DNA from 3 places in the Sediminicoccus sp. KRV36 genome. Region 1 is predicted to be linked to each of the others. Evidence: predicted binding sites of a transcription regulator. Region 1 holds the regulator's gene; each other region holds the start of a gene.
The links. Region 1 encodes LexA, which represses DNA repair genes until DNA is damaged. Its sites were predicted from a motif close to TGTTCTANNTANGTTC; they were not measured.
Positions count from the first base shown of each region.

Region 2: radA (DNA repair protein RadA) is a predicted target of LexA. The motif match lies at 3,516-3,531, and genes of this name have one in related genera.
Region 3: uvrA (excinuclease ABC subunit UvrA) is a predicted target of LexA. The motif match lies at 3,152-3,167, and genes of this name have one in related genera.

Region 1 is NZ_CP085081.1:4,618,762-4,623,925, forward strand. It holds gene LHU95_RS21985 (extracellular solute-binding protein) at 1-940, shown strand, start outside; gene LHU95_RS21990 (isochorismatase family protein) at 940-1,641, shown strand; gene lexA (transcriptional repressor LexA) at 1,734-2,426, opposite strand; gene mnmA (tRNA 2-thiouridine(34) synthase MnmA) at 2,643-3,728, opposite strand; gene LHU95_RS22005 (TenA family protein) at 3,725-4,471, opposite strand; gene LHU95_RS22010 (ferredoxin family 2Fe-2S iron-sulfur cluster binding protein) at 4,461-4,787, opposite strand; gene LHU95_RS22015 (aminotransferase class V-fold PLP-dependent enzyme) at 4,797-5,164, opposite strand, start outside.
Region 2 is NZ_CP085081.1:4,368,820-4,373,983, reverse strand. It holds gene acnA (aconitate hydratase AcnA) at 1-998, opposite strand, end outside; gene ccmA (heme ABC exporter ATP-binding protein CcmA) at 1,044-1,658, shown strand; gene ccmB (heme exporter protein CcmB) at 1,786-2,436, shown strand; gene LHU95_RS20850 (hypothetical protein) at 2,516-2,875, shown strand; gene LHU95_RS20845 (hypothetical protein) at 2,974-3,366, opposite strand; gene radA (DNA repair protein RadA) at 3,539-4,948, shown strand.
Region 3 is NZ_CP085081.1:3,608,904-3,614,067, forward strand. It holds gene gyrA (DNA gyrase subunit A) at 1-2,349, opposite strand, end outside; gene ssb (single-stranded DNA-binding protein) at 2,550-3,041, opposite strand; gene uvrA (excinuclease ABC subunit UvrA) at 3,189-5,164, shown strand, end outside.

The DNA of each region.
Region 1 (5,164 bases):
CACCGCCCAGGTGGATTGCGTGACGACCGACAGCCCCTTCGCCGCCTATGCCAATAGCGAGCGCCTGCTGCGGCCGATTGACGTCTCCCGCATCCCCAACTGGAACCGGCTGCATCCGCTGATGCGCGAGGGGCGAGCCACGCCCGATTCGCCGCTCGGCCTCGGCGCCAATCCAGGGCGGACCATGTATCTCAATCCCGAACGCTCGCAGATCACGTTCCTGCCCGCGTTCTTCCAGATGGATTCCATCGGCTACAACGCACGCCATGTGCCGGCCGAGAACAACACCCTCTCCTGGGGGGAATTGTTCAATCCGCGCTGGCGGGGCCGCGCGGCGCTCTACGGCATTGACTGGCTGGGCATGCTGGATGCGGCGCTGGGCATGAAGGCGCTGGGCCTGCTGCCCGCCACCACCGACCCCACGGGCCTCACCAATGCCGAGGTGGATACCGTCACCAGCTTCCTCAAGGAGAAGAAGCGCGAGGGGCATTTCCGCGCCCTCTGGCGCTCCTATGGCGAGTTGGTGAACCTCATGGCCTCGGAGGAGGTCTGGATCGCCGATGCCTGGTGGCCGGTGGCAGTGGAGGTCGCTTCGCGCGGGATTCCCATGCGCTATGCGGTGGCCAAGGAAGGATATCGCGCCTGGTGCAATGGCTATGGCATCTCGGCCAATTGTCGCGATGTGGACCTGGCCTATGAATGGCTGAACTACTGGACCTCGGGCTTTCCTGGCGCGCGGCAATCGGAGATCGGCTATTTTTCCTCGGTGGATACCTATCCCGAATTTCTCAGCCCCGAATTGCAGCGCTCGGTCTATGGCGGAGAGGGGCGGGATGGAGGCTCGCTCGCGCAGCGCGCGGCGAATGTCTATGTGTGGAACACACGCCCGGCCAACCTGGAATACTATACTGAGAAGTGGAACGAGTTCCTGGCGACCTGATGATCGAAAGCCACCTCACCGCGCGGCAATTATTCGCAGCCCTGTGCGCCGGCCCGCAGCGGCCGCGCTTCGGCTTTGGTCGGCGCGCGGCGCTGGTCAATGTGGACCCGCAGCGCGCCTATACCGATGTCGCGGCCTTCCCAGCCACGGCCTATGAGACGGACCCCCGGCAATGCGAGCACATCAACGCGTTGGCCTCGCTCTGCCGGGAGAAGGGCTTTCCCGTCATCTGGACCTATGTCGCCTATCTGGAGGGTGGCGAGGATTGCGGGATCTGGGGCACCCGCACCAACACGCCAGATAGTCTGCAGAATATCCACGAGGGTTCGGAGCGCGCGCAGCTTGATCCGCGCTTGGTGATCGCATCGACGGACATTGTGATCCGCAAGCGCATGGCCTCAGCCTTTTTCGAGACGAATCTGCGCTCGCTGCTGACCTTCCACGGGGTCGATACCGTGGTCGTGACTGGCGGGTCCACGTCAGGCTGCGTGCGTGCCACGGTGGTGGAAGGCCTCTCATGCGGGCATCGCATGATCGTTCCGGAGGAATGCGTGGCGGACCGGCACGAGAGCCCACATTTCGCCGGCCTCTACGACATGGCGGTGAAATATGCGGATGTCCTGCCCGTTGTTGACGTGCTGAAAGCGTTTTCCGCTTTACCCGGACGCAGTCCTGCGGACGGCCTAGCCACCATCCTCTAAACGGTTGGTGCTGAACCTATCGGAAAATTCGAAATCACAATCAATAAAATTCTTTATGACAATCGCCCTATAGAAAATATCAAAATTACCATTTAGTACTTTCGGAGAAGACCTACTAGTTTACCTTGTATTTCAACGCGATCTGGCCCAAAAATTCGTGTCTCGAACATTTTATTTGCTGGTTCAAGAGCGATAGAATTACCTTTTTTTCTGAATTTTTTTAGAGTTACTTCTGTTTTATCAATGAGAGCGACAACAATATCTCCGTTATCTGCAGAGTCGCCGCGCCGGATAACAACCGTGTCACCGTCCAGGATGCCTGCATCGCGCATAGATTCGCCACTTACCTCAAGGGCGTAACAATCCTTACCGATCAGCATATCGGAGGGAATCTCTGTTAGCATTTCGTGATCAGAAATTGCTTCAATTGGTAAACCTGCTGCGATACGCCCAAGCAGCGGAATCATCGTCGCACTTATCTCCGCTTCCCTAGGAATTCCACCAACGAGTTGTACGTAAGATGAATTGTATTCTTTTTTATTTCCAGAATTATTCAGGATATCAGAATACTGGAGAGGTGAACGTACAATTTCGAGGGCGCGCGCTCGATGGGCACGCCGCTTGATAAACCCTCTCTCCTCAAGGCCTGAAATCAGGCGATGGATTCCGGATTTGGACTTCAGAGACAGTGCGACTTTCATTTCGTCAAACGACGGAGAAAATCCGGTGGCTTGCTGATGGCTCTGAATGAACATTAGCAACTCAAGCTGCTTGCGCGTCAGCATTTCATGAAACCTTCTTGGGAAGCTTCTGGACGCGCCCGTGAGCGCCTCCAGAGAACAAATCAGAAACTCGGATTTTGTTCTACAAACATTCTTCTTCCCTCGTCAAACTGATTTTGCGAAGGCAAATCGCCAAGGGCCGATTGCAGGCGCAGCGCCCAAGCGCCGCCGATGCGCTACGGAGCTGGAATGCCCCGGACCGGGGCAAGACGAATTTGCTTAGCCCGCGCGCTCGGGCGGCTCACCGCGAATAAATCCGCCGGCAATCACTCGACCAGCCTGATACAGCACCGCTGCTTGTCCAGGTGCTGCGATGCACGGGGCATCCGGCGCCAGCGTCAAGTCAACGCCATCCCATTCCGCCGTCATCGCCGCCGGTGCTTCGCGCCCGCGCAGCTTTGCCTCGCACCGAAATGCGCCGAACATCGGCGCCGTCAGCCAGTTCACGTCGCCCACGCGAATCCGCGCCTGGGCAAGCGCCGCACGGTGCGCCACCACAACACGCCGCCTTGGCGCATCGAGAGCGGCCACGAACAACGCTTCCTCATCTTCGCGTCGCGAAAGTCCCAGCCCGCGACCCTGCCCGACAGTGTAGCGTGCCAACCCGCGATGCTGGCCCAGCACTTTCCCGGACTCATCCACGATCTCGCCAGGCTCCAGCGCCTCGGGGCGGAATCTGCCCACCACGTCGGCGTAGCTGCCAGCGGGCACGAAGCAGATATCCTGGCTATCGGGCTTGTCCGCGACGGCCACGCCCAATCGGGCCGCATGCGCCCGCACCTCAGCCTTGCTGGCAAAGCCGCCAAGCGGAAATTGCGTCCGGGCCAGCTGCGCACGGGTCGTGTGGGCGAGGAAGTAGCTCTGGTCACGCGCGGGGTCGGCCGCCTGGTGCAGTTCGGCGCCGTCCTGCCCGTCCAGGCGGCGCGCGTAGTGGCCCGTCGCCAGCATGTCGCAACCCAGATCGCTGGCGAGTTCGGTCAGGTCGTGGAACTTGACCGTCTGGTTGCAGCGAATGCAGGGGATCGGGGTTTCGCCTCGGGCATAGCTATCGGCGAAATCCTGGATCACCGCCTCCCTAAAGCGCTGCTCGCGGTCCAGCACGTAATGCGGGATGCCCAGATGCTCGGCCACGTTGCGCGCATCATGGATGTCCTGACCCGCACAGCAGGCGCCCTTCTTCTGAACGGCCGCGCCATGATCATAAAGCTGGAGCGTGGCCCCAATCACCTCATGCCCTTGCTCATGCAGCAGGGCTGCGACGACGCTGCTGTCCACGCCGCCCGACATGGCGACGAGGATTTTCATCGGGCCGAGGGAAGCCGCACTTCCCGATCGGAATCACGGGGCAACGCGACTTGCGCAGCGTTCAGCCCCTGCTGCCAAAAACCCTGCTCCAGCCGCGCCGCCATGGAAAAATCTCGCAGCAGGGTGGCAAAGCGCGCCTCCCCCCCGTGGCTGATTCCCAGTGCGTCGATGCGCAGCGCCGCCGCAGCCGCCATGGCCTGGTAGCCTTCACCCGCATAGCTCTCGATCCAGGACTGGTAGGGGTTTCCCGTCACCATCCGGCCCGGATCAGCCATGATGCGCCGCGCCACTTCACCATATCCCACCGTGCAGGGGACAAGCGCGATTTCCAGGTCGAGGATATCCCCGGCCACCCCGCGATCCAGCACCCAGCGGGTATAGCTGACCGTTTCCAGCGTCTCCGGGATCTGCGTCACCTGCGCCTCGGAAAGCCCCCATTCCGCGCAGTACTTCAAATGCAGGAGCGTCTCATCCAGGATGGCAAGCACGGCGGCCGCCTTGTCGCGCATCGCCTTCAGGCTTTCGCCCTTGACCACCGCCAGCGCCTTGGCGCGGGCGAAGTGGATCAGGAACAAATAATCCTGGATCAGGTAATGCTGGAAGGCGGCCAGCGGCAGCGTGCCGGCGGAAAGCTGGCGCACGAAGGGGTGCCACGTATAGCCCACCCAGTCAGCGCCCGAGGCCTCGCGCAGCCGCCGGAACAATCCGCCGGGCGCGCCGAAATCGAGCGGATCAGCCGGCATTGCGGCTGCCGGCGGGCAGCTTCACGACCAGGCCATCCAGCGCCTCGGTCATGATGATCTGACAGCCGAGCCGCGAGGTCTCCTGCAGGTCGAAAGCGAGGTCGAGCATGTCTTCCTCATCCTCGGTGGGGTTCACAAGCTTCGTGAACCAAGCGCCATCCACGATCACATGGCAGGTGGAGCAGGCGAGGCTGCCTTCGCAGGCCCCCTCGATATCCACGCCATGGCGGTGCGCAATCTCCAGCACGGAGAGGCCCAGGGCCGCCTCGACTTCGCGGCGCGTGCCGTCGCGCTCGATGAAAATCATCTTCGGCATGATCTGATACTACTCCGCGGCAGCTTGGGTTGAGGCAAGGCGTTGCCAAGCGGTGCCGATGAGGGCGGCCGCACGGTCCATCTCGGCGGGCGAGGTAAAGCGCCCCAGCCCAATCCGCAAGGTGGCGCGAGCCTCGGCTTCGGGAATTCCCATCGCGCCGAGGACGTAGGAGGGGGCGATCTCGGCCGAGGAACAGGCCGAACCGGTGGAGAGGCAAAGATCGGGCAGCGCCGCGAGCAACGATTGCGCCGCCACGCCGGGAAAGGTCAGGTTGAGGTTGCCGGCAACGCGGGCCTCCATCGAGCCGTTCACGCGCAGGCCAGGGATGGCCGCTTGCAGGCCATCGAGCAGGCGCTGGCGCTGGCCCGCGATACGCC
Region 2 (5,164 bases), 250 kb from region 1:
TCCCGGCCGGAAAGCATCAGGTAGCTGAGGGTCATCTCATCCACCGGGAAGAAGCCGCAGGTGGCGCCATATTCGGGCGCCATGTTCGCGATGGTCGCGCGGTCGGCCAGCGGCATGTGCGCGAGGCCGGGACCAAAGAACTCGACGAACTTGCCGACAACGCCCTTCTTGCGGAGCATCTGCGTGACCGTCAGCACCATGTCGGTCGCGGTCACACCCTCGCGCAGCTTGCCGGAGAGCTTGAAGCCGATCACATCGGGGATGAGCATGGCGATGGGCTGGCCGAGCATGGCGGCCTCGGCCTCGATGCCGCCGACACCCCAGCCCAGCACGCCCAGGCCGTTGATCATCGTCGTGTGGCTGTCCGTGCCGTAGCAGCTGTCCGGATAGACGAAGGTCTCGCCGGCGATGGTGTTGGTCCAGACCACCTGGCCCAGATATTCCAGGTTCACCTGGTGGCAGATGCCGGTGCCGGGCGGCACCACGCGGAAATTGTCGAAGGCTTCCTGGCCCCAGCGCAGGAACTCATAGCGCTCGCCATTGCGCTCGAACTCGATATCCACGTTTTTCTGCAGCGAGGTGGCGGTGCCGGAGACATCCACCATCACCGAGTGGTCAATCACCAGATCCACCGGCACCAGCGGGTTCACCTTGCGCGGATCACCACCCAGGCTGAGCAGCGCATCGCGCATGGCGGCGAGGTCCACCACGGCGGGAACGCCGGTAAAATCCTGCAGCAGAATGCGCGCGGGCTTGAAGGGAACTTCCTTTTCGGAATGGCCTTCCTTCACCCATTCGGCGATGGCGTGGGCATCGGCCACGGTGTAGCTGCTGCCATTCTCGAAGCGCAGCACGTTCTCCAGCAGCACCTTGAGCGAGAAGGGCAGGCGCGACAGGTCGCCGATCTGCTTGGCCGCTTCCGGCAGGCTGAAATAATGATAGGTCTTGCCATCTACTGAAAGCTGACGCGCCGTCTTGAGGGTGTCGGTGCTGCTCATGATTTTCTTCCTCACTCTTGCGCCGCGCTTTTAAGCATGGCCCTGTTGAATGGTCCATGGAGGCCGCCCCTGCTGCAAGCGCGTGAATTGGCCTGTTGGCGGGCGGAACGTCTGGTTTTTGCCGGACTCTCCTTCGAGGTTTCCCCTGGCGAGGCGCTTTTGCTGACCGGCGCGAATGGCGCGGGCAAGTCCTCGCTGCTGCGGCTGCTGGCCGGTTTGATCCCCGCCGCCGAGGGTTCATTGCTCTGGGATGGCGTGGATGCCTGGGCGGACCTGCCCGCGCATGGGGCGAGGCTGCGCTATCTTGGCCATCAGGATGCGCTGAAGCCGGCGTTGACGGCGCGGGAAAACCTGGAATTCTTCGCCCGCCTCACCGGCGGGGACGTGGCGGCGGCGCTGGCCGCGCTGGATCTGGGTGGGCTGGCGGAACTGCCGGCACGGGTTCTTTCCTCCGGTCAGAAGCGGCGGCTGGCCCTGGCGCGCCTGGCTCTGGCGCCGGCGGGGCTGTGGTTGCTGGATGAGCCTTCGGTGGGGCTGGATGCGGCCTCGGTCGCGCGGCTCGGGCCTATTTTCGCGGCGCATCGGGCGGCGGGCGGCATGGTCCTGGCGGCGACGCATCTGCCCCTGCCGCTGCCCGATGCGCGGGAGCTGCGGTTGTGATCAAGGCGCCGCCCGCCACCCTGCGCACCCCGCGGCCGCCCTTTCGGCGCCGGGTGAGGGGCTGGATGGACCTGCCCGATTCAACCCCGCGGGCGAAGCCGCCCTCCGGCTTTCGGGCGGGTTGGCCATGATTCCGCTCCTCGTTCGGGAACTGCGCCTCGCCATTCGCCATCCGGCCGATACGCTGTCGGCCGTGATGTTCTTCGTGCTGGTTTCGGCGATGTTTCCCTTCGGCGTCGGGCCCTCGCCCGAATTGCTCGCGCGCCTCGCCCCCGGCGTCCTGCTGGCCGCGGCGCTGCTGGCGGCGCTGCTGCCGCTGGACCGCTTGTTCGGCGCCGAGGCGGAGGATGGTTCGCTCGACCAATTGCTGCTCTCCGGCCTGCATCCGGCCGGCATCGCGGCGGCCAAGGCGCTGGGGCACTGGGTCACCACCGGCATTCCGCTGGTGCTGGCCACACCGCTGGCCGCCGCCTTGCTCAACCTGCCGACCGATGCCTGGCCGGCGGCCATGCTGGCGCTGGGGCTCGCTTCGGCCATCCTGTCCGTCTTCGGGGCCGCCGGCGCGGCGCTGACGCTGGGGGCCAGGCGCGGCGGCGTGCTGCTGCCGTTGCTGGTACTGCCGCTTTCCATCCCGGCGGTGATTTTCGGCGCCGCGGCCATCGAGGCGGCGGCCAGCGGGCTGGAAGCGCGGCCTTATCTGCTGCTGCAAGCCGCGATGCTGGCCTTTGCGGCCCCCTTGGCGCCCCTGGCGGCGGGCGCGGCCCTGCGCGGCGACTGAAAAAGCGCCGGCGCGTTTAGCTGGCCGTTAATCTCCATCCCATAGAACGGGATCATTCTCACTCGGATGGAGCAATCCCATGCGTCGCATTCTCTCCCTGGCCGCCTTCGTCTGCCTGCTGGCGGGCCCCGCCTTCGGCGCGGCGGGCACGCTCTGCGGCGGCCGTGTCGAATTGCTGTCCGTCAGCCCGCAATGGAATGAGCAGGCGCCGGGCCGGGCCGCCATCGGCCTGCGCGTCACCGTGGCCAACCGCACGGGCGAGGCGATCCTGCTGCAACCCGTGCTGATGGCCGGGGGCCGGCCGCAGCAGGGGCCGCCCATGATGCTGGTGCGCCACGGCGAGACGGTCTTCGCCCTGCGCCTGCCCGCGGACCAGCAACCCGGCCTGCCGCCGGAGACGCTGATCCGCGCGCTGGGCGCTTCCTGCCGCTTGAGCTGAGGGGGTCCCGGCGGGACCAAAGGGGGGGGAACGTCCCGCCGGGTTGCCGCCGCGCTGGGGGGGTAGGCTGCGCGACGACCTGGTCAGGGAAGCCTGCCTCAGCGGCAGGCCACCCGGGTTCCTGCGGCCAGGTCCATCGGAACGGCGGGGCCGCCCGTGCCGCTGGGGTTGTTCAGGCTCGCCACGCCCAGCAGGATGGATTGGGACGTGCCCCACGGGCCGAGCCGCGTGAAGTGGGTGCCATTCTGCCGGCTCTGCACGCGATGGTCGTTGAAGGTCACGGCGAAGGTGACATTCTCGCCCACCGTGCTTTGCAGGATGAGGTAGTAGTTCACCGTGCTGCGCGTGCTGGTGGATTGGGTGGTGCTGTAGAAGCTCGCCGCCTGCAGCTTGCCATTGCAATAGGGGTTCCCCTGGGCCGCCGCTTCGCTCATCGGCAGCATCGCCATCGCGCTGGCTGCGGCCATGGCCATCATCAGGTGCTTTCTCATTGGTTTTCTCCTTGCTGATCCAGTTCGGTTGGCGGGATCGCTGTTCCGATGACGCAACACTATGCGCCGGCCGCCAGCCTGGCCAATATGTTCAGGCATCGCCACTCATCGGTGGTGCCTATCGCCCGGGCTGGCTTGCGAAGCGGCATTGTTCTATTTATGTTCTTACGCCATGGCCAAGGACCGCTCCCGCTTCATCTGCCAATCCTGCGGTGCTTCCCATGTGAAATGGCAGGGCCGCTGCGATGGCTGCGGCGAGTGGAACACCCTGGTCGAGGAGAGCACCGCGCCGCGCAGCCCGGGCCCCGCGGGCAAGGCGCCACCGGGGCGCGGCATCACCTTCGTGGGCCTGGCCGGCGAGACCGCGCCGCCGCCGCGCCACCTGACCGGGATCGCTGAGCTGGACCGCGTTCTGGGCGGCGGCTTCGTGCCGGCCTCGGCCGTGCTGGTGGGTGGGGATCCGGGCATCGGCAAATCCACCATCCTGTTGCAGGCGGCGGCGCGCATGGCGATGGCGGGCAAGCGCGTTCTCTACATCTCGGGCGAGGAAGCGGTGGCCCAGGTGCGCATGCGCGCGCGGCGCCTCGGCTTGGCGGATGCGCCCATGGCGCTGGCCGCCGCCTCGGCTTTGCGGGACATCCTGGCCAGTCTGGAAGCCGAGGATGAAGCCACCCTGGTCGTGATCGATTCCATCCAGACCATGTGGCTGGACGCGCTGGATTCGGCGCCGGGCACCGTCGCCCAGGTCCGCACCTGCGCGGCCGAGCTGATCCGCTGCGCCAAGGCGCGGGGCTTTGCCCTCGTGCTGGTGGGGCACGTCACCAAGGAGGGCACGCTGGCTGGCCCGCGCGTGCTGGAGCACATGGTGGACGCGACGCTCTATTTCGAAGGTGATCGCGGGCACCAGTTCCGCATCCTGCGCGCCACCAAGAACCGCTTCGGCGCGACGGACGAAATCGGCGTGTTTGAAATGACCGAGGGCGGGCTGGTGGAAGTCTCCAACCCCTCGGCGCTGTTCCTGGCCGAGCGGCGCGGCAATATCTCGGGCTCGGCGGTGTTTGCCGGGCTGGAGGGCACGCGGCCGGTGCTGGTCGAGGTGCAGGCGCTGCTTTCGCCCAGCAATGGCGGCAGCCCGCGGCGGCAGGTGGTGGGCTGGGAAGGCGGGCGGCTTTCCATGCTGCTGGCGGTGCTGGAGGCCCGTGCGGGGCTGAGCTTCGGGCAATCCGACGTCTATCTGAACATCGCGGGGGGCTTGCGCATCAATGAGCCCGCCGCCGACCTCGCCGTGGCGGCCGCACTCACTTCCGCCATCACCGACCGGCCGACCGACCCGGATGCGGTGTATTTCGGCGAGGTGGGCCTCTCGGGTGAAATCCGCCAGGTGTCCCAGGCCGAGCAACGCCTGCGTGAGGCCCAGAAGCTCGGCTTTTCCGCCGCCGTGCTGCCGCGCCGTGTGGCGCGCGGCAACAAGCCGCCAGCCGCCATCGAGGGGCTGCGGCTGACCGAAGTGGGGCATCTGGCCGATCTGGTGGCGCCCTTCGCGGCGGGGACGTTGAAGCGGACGCGGGATGAGCGCGGCTGAAAAGGTCAGATGGCGAGAGGGCCTTGCCCTCCCGCGTCGTCTCCGCCTCGCGGCCAACCACGCCAAGAAGGCCGGTATCTCGGCTCTTCGACGGTAAAATCCCCTGAATGAAGGTGCAGGAAACCGGTTTCCTGCCGGGGAGCTCGAGGGGCTGGCCCCTCGATCCCGTCGCGGTGATTTTGCAGCAGCCAGCGAGCCCCGCCCTATTTTTTATGA
Region 3 (5,164 bases), 1.0 Mb from region 1:
ATCCGTCACGGTGAGCAGGAATTGCTCCGCCGCTTCCAGCTCCGCCAGGCGCTCGGCGCTGAGCGTGATGTCCTGCGTGCCGGCCTCCTCGGCGTCATCAGCGATGGGGGCCTCACCCTCCTCGGCGCCTTCGCCGCGGCGCTTCTGCTTGAGATAGGCCGTGCGTTCCTCCACCGAGGCAACGACATGGCCGAGCACGGCGAGCGCGATCACCGCATCCCCCTTGCCCAGCCGGATGCCGCGCACCCCGGTCGAATCGCGGCCCGAAAAGACGCGCAACGTATCCGCATCCGCGACGAAGCGGATCGCCTTGCCCATGCGCGTTGCCAGCAGTACGTCATCGCCTTCGCGGCAGGTGGCCACGCCGATCAGCGAATCGCCCTCATCCAGCTTCATGGCGATGAGGCCGGAGGAGCGCACATTGCGGAAGTCAGAGAGCCGGTTGCGGCGCACATTGCCGTCACTGGTGGCGAAGACGAGGTGCAGATGCTCCCACAGGCTCTCATCCTGCGGCAGAGGCAGCACGGCCGTGACCGTCTCGTTCTCCTGCAGTTGCAGCACCTGGCGCAGGGAACGCCCCTTGCCGCCGGTGCCGCCCTCGGGCAGCTGCCAGACCTTCTCGCGGAAGGCGATGCCGCGGCTGGTGAAGAACAGCACCCATTGGTGCGTGTGGCCAACGAAGCTGCGCACCACCACATCATCGGCGCGCGTCGAGGCGGCACTGCGCCCGCGCCCACCGCGATGCTGCGAGCGGAACACATCGAGCGGCGTGCGCTTCACATAGCCATCGCGCGTCAGCGTCACGATCATCGAGGCCGGCGCGATCAGGCTCTCATCGTCAATATCGGCCGCGTAATCCACGATCCGCGTCAGCCGCGGCGAATGCAGCGTGGCGCGAACGGCGAGCAACTCCTCGGTCATCACCTCCATGCGGCGCGGGCGGCTGGAGAGGATTTCCAGCAGTTCCACGATGCGGGCACCGACTTCCTTGAGTTCCGCGTCGATCTTCTCGCGCTCAAGCCCGGTCAGGCGTTGCAGGCGCAGTTCCAGGATGCCGCGCGCCTGGGCTTCCGTCAGGCGCATGGTGCCTTCGGGCGAGAGCTCATTGCCCTCATCCTGCACCAGCGCCACCAGGGGGGCGACATCGGCCGCCGGCCAGTCCCGCGCCATCAGCGCCACGCGGGCCGAGGCCGCATCCGCACTCTCGCGGATCAGGCGGATCACCGCGTCGATATTGGCGACCGCGATGGCGAGGCCCACCAGGTTGTGCGCGCGTTCCCGCGCCTTCATGAGCCGATGGCGCGAGCGGCGGAGGATCACCTCCTCGCGGAAGGCGATGAAGGCCAGCAGCGCGTCACGGATGCCCATCTGCTGCGGGCGGCCGCCGTTGAGTGCCAGGAAATTCACCGGGAAGCTGATCTGCAGCGAGGTCATCCGGTAGAGCTGGTTCAGCACCACCTCCGCCACGGCTTCGCGCTTCAGCTCGATCACGATGCGCAGGCCCGAGCGGTCACTCTCATCGCGCAGGTCGGTGATGCCTTCGATCAGCTTGGAGCGCACCAGTTCGGCGATGCGCTCGATCAGGACCGACTTGTTCACCTGGTAGGGGATTTCGTTGACGATGATGGCCTGGCGCTGGCCCTTCATCTCCTCGATCACGCAATCGGCGCGCAGCGGGATGGAGCCGCGCCCCATCTCGAAGGCCGAGCGGATGCCGGCACGGCCGAGGATGATGCCACCCGTCGGGAAATCCGGGCCGGGGATGATGGCCATCAGCTCTTCGAGCGTCGTCTCTGGCTCGGCCACCAGCTTGAGCGTGGCGTCAATCACCTCGGTCGGGTTGTGCGGCGGGATGTTGGTCGCCATGCCGACGGCGATGCCGCCCGCGCCATTCACCAGCAAATTCGGGAAGGCGGCCGGCAGGACGCGCGGCTCATTGGCGCTTTCGTCGTAGTTCGGCGTGAAATCCACCGTGTCTTCGTCAATGCCCTCCAGCAGCGCGCCGGCGGCCTTGGCGAGGCGGACCTCGGTGTAGCGCATGGCCGCCGGCGGGTCGCCATCCATCGAGCCGAAATTGCCCTGGCCATCCACCAGCGGCACGCGCATCGAGAAGCCCTGCGCCATGCGCACCATGGCGTCATAGATCGCGCTGTCCCCGTGCGGATGATACTTGCCCATCACGTCACCCACCACGCGGGCCGATTTGCGGTGCGGCTTGTCCGGCGTGTAGCCGGCCTCATGCATGGCAAACAGGATGCGGCGATGCACCGGCTTCAGGCCATCGCGCACATCGGGCAGCGCGCGGCTGACGATGACGGACATCGCGTAGTCGAGGTAGGAGCGGCGCATCTCCTCTTCGAGGGCGATGGGGGCCACGTCCAGGGGCTTGGGGATTTCGTCGCTCAAAGAATCTTGGTCCTGGGTTTAAGGCCAGGGGCTCTGCCCCTGGACCCCGGCAGGAAACTTAGTTTCCTGCACCTTCAACAAATGGGGTGCAGGGGACTGGTCCCCTGCTGGGGGGCGAGGGGGGCAAAGCCCCTCGCAATCCCTCAGAAGGGAATATCATCATCCATATCCGGCTTCTTCCCCGAATCCCACCCCGCGCGCGGCGCGCCTGCCCGCGCCGGGGCCGAACTGCGCTCACCGCCGCCGCCGGAATAGCTGCGTTCCTCGCCCATATCGCCGCCACCCGAGGCGCGGCCGCCGACCAGCTGCAATTCGCCGCGGAACTGGCGGAGCACGATGCGCTTCGTCTTGCGCTCATTGCCGTCCTTGTCGGTGAAGCTCTGCGTCTCGATCTGGCCTTCGATGTAAACCTCGCTGCCCTTCTTCAGGTACTTCTCCGCGACGTCGCCCAGCCGGTCATTGTAGATTTCGACGTCATGCCACTCGGTGCGTTCCTGCTGATTGCCTTCGCGGTCCTTGTAGCGCTCCGAGGTCGCCAAGCCGAATTTCACGACCTTGCCGCCATTCTGGAAGTTCCGCACCTCGGGATCCTTGCCAAGGCGCCCCAGAAGAATAACCTTATTGATGCCGGCCATGGGCCAAGCCTCCTTGCAAATCGGTGTCGGAACCTAGCTTTTCCCAAGAGGCCGGGCCAGCCCCGGCCCTCGGCTTTGCACTCCCCCACGATATGGTGCAAAACCGCCCAGAACACAACGCGAACATTATCCCCCGGAGTGCTTTCCATGCCGCGCGACGCGCCCCCTGCCCCACTGGCCAAAGCGGGGCCGCCCAAGGCTGACCTCATCCGGATTCGCGGCGCGCGCCAGCATAATCTTAAATCGGTGGATCTGGACCTGCCACGCGGCAAGCTGGTGGTGCTGACCGGGCTTTCGGGTTCGGGCAAATCCTCTCTCGCCTTCGATACGATCTATGCGGAGGGGCAGCGGCGCTACGTCGAATCGCTCAGCGCCTATGCGCGGCAATTCCTGCAACTCATGCAGAAGCCGGATGTGGACAGCATCGAGGGGCTTTCACCCGCGATTTCCATCGAGCAGAAGACCACCTCGCACAATCCGCGCTCCACCGTCGGCACGGTGACGGAAATCCACGACTATATGCGCCTGCTCTGGGCGCGGGTGGGCGTGCCCTATTCGCCCGCGACGGGCCTGCCGATCGAAGCGCAAACCGTCAGCCAGATGGTGGACCGCGTGATGAACATGCCCGAGGGAACGCGGCTGCTGATCCTCGCCCCGGTGATTCGCGGCAAGAAGGGCGAATACCGCAAGGAGCTCTCGGAATATCAGCGCCGCGGCTTTGAGCGGGTGAAGATCAACGGCACCCTCACTCTGATCAGCGAGGCGCCGAAGCTCGACAAGAAGCTGAAGCACGATATTGACGTGGTGGTGGACCGCGTCGTGGTGCGGGACGGTCTGGCGCAGCGCCTGGCGGACAGCTTCGAGACAGCCTTGGCGCTGGCCGATGGCATTGCCTATGCCGAGACCGTTTCTGGCGGCGCCAGCGCCGACGCCGATGGCGGCGAGCGGACCGTGTTCAGCCAGAAATTCGCCTGCCCCGTCTCGGGCTTCTCCATCGAGGAGATCGAGCCCCGGCTGTTCAGCTTCAACTCGCCGCAGGGCGCCTGCCCCACCTGTGACGGCCTGGGCACGGAAAGCTTCTTCGACCCGGCACTCGTCATCCCCAACCCGGCGCTGAGCCTGAAGGAGGGCGCCATCGTCCCCTGGGCCGGCAATGCCAGCAGCCCCTATTATGACCAGACGCTGGTCAGCCTCGCCAAGCACCTCAAGATCGGCATGGAAAAGCCCTGGGAGGAGCTGCCGCCCGAGGCGCAGAACGCGATCCTGCACGGCACCGGCACCGAGCCCGTCACGCTGCGCTACAAGGACGGCCTGCGCGCCTATGAGGTGCAAAAGCCCTTCGAGGGCGTGATCAAGAACCTGGAACGCCGCTTCCGCGAAAGCGACAACCCCTGGGTGCGCGAGGATATGGCGCGCTACCAGGCCGATCGCCCCTGCCATGTCTGCCATGGCCATCGCCTCAAGCCGCAGTCCCTGGCCGTGAAGGTCGCGGGCTGCCACATCGGCGAGGCCTCGGCGCTGTCGATCCGGCGTGCGCGGGACTGGTTCGGCGCCGTGATGCCGACGCTGACACCGCAGCGCCAGGAGATCGCCCGCCGCATCCTGCGCGAGATCGAGGACCGTTTGCAGTTCCTCAACGATGTGGGGCTCGACTATCTCTCGCTCTCGCGCAGCAGCGCCACGCTCTCGGGCGGCGAGAGCCAGCGCATTCGCCTGGCCTCGCAGATCGGGTCCGGCCTGACGGGCGTGCTCTATGTGCTGGATGAGCCCAGCATCGGCCTGCACCAGCGCGACAATGAACGCCTGCTGGTGACGCTGCGGCGGCTGCGCGACATCGGCAATTCCGTCATCGTCGTCGAGCATGACGAGGATGCGATCCGCAGCGCCGATTACCTGGTGGATATCGGCCCTGGTGCGGGCAAGGCCGGCGGCACCGTGGTCAGCCAGGGCACGCCCGAGGAAGTCACGGCCGACCCCAACAGCCTGACCGGCGCCTATCTCTCGGGGCGCCGCGAAATCCCGATGCCGGCGCAACGCCGCGCCTTCGACAAGAAGCGCCTGCTGCGCGTGGTGGGGGCCACGGGCAACAACCTGAAGGACGTGACCGCCGAATTCCCGCTCGG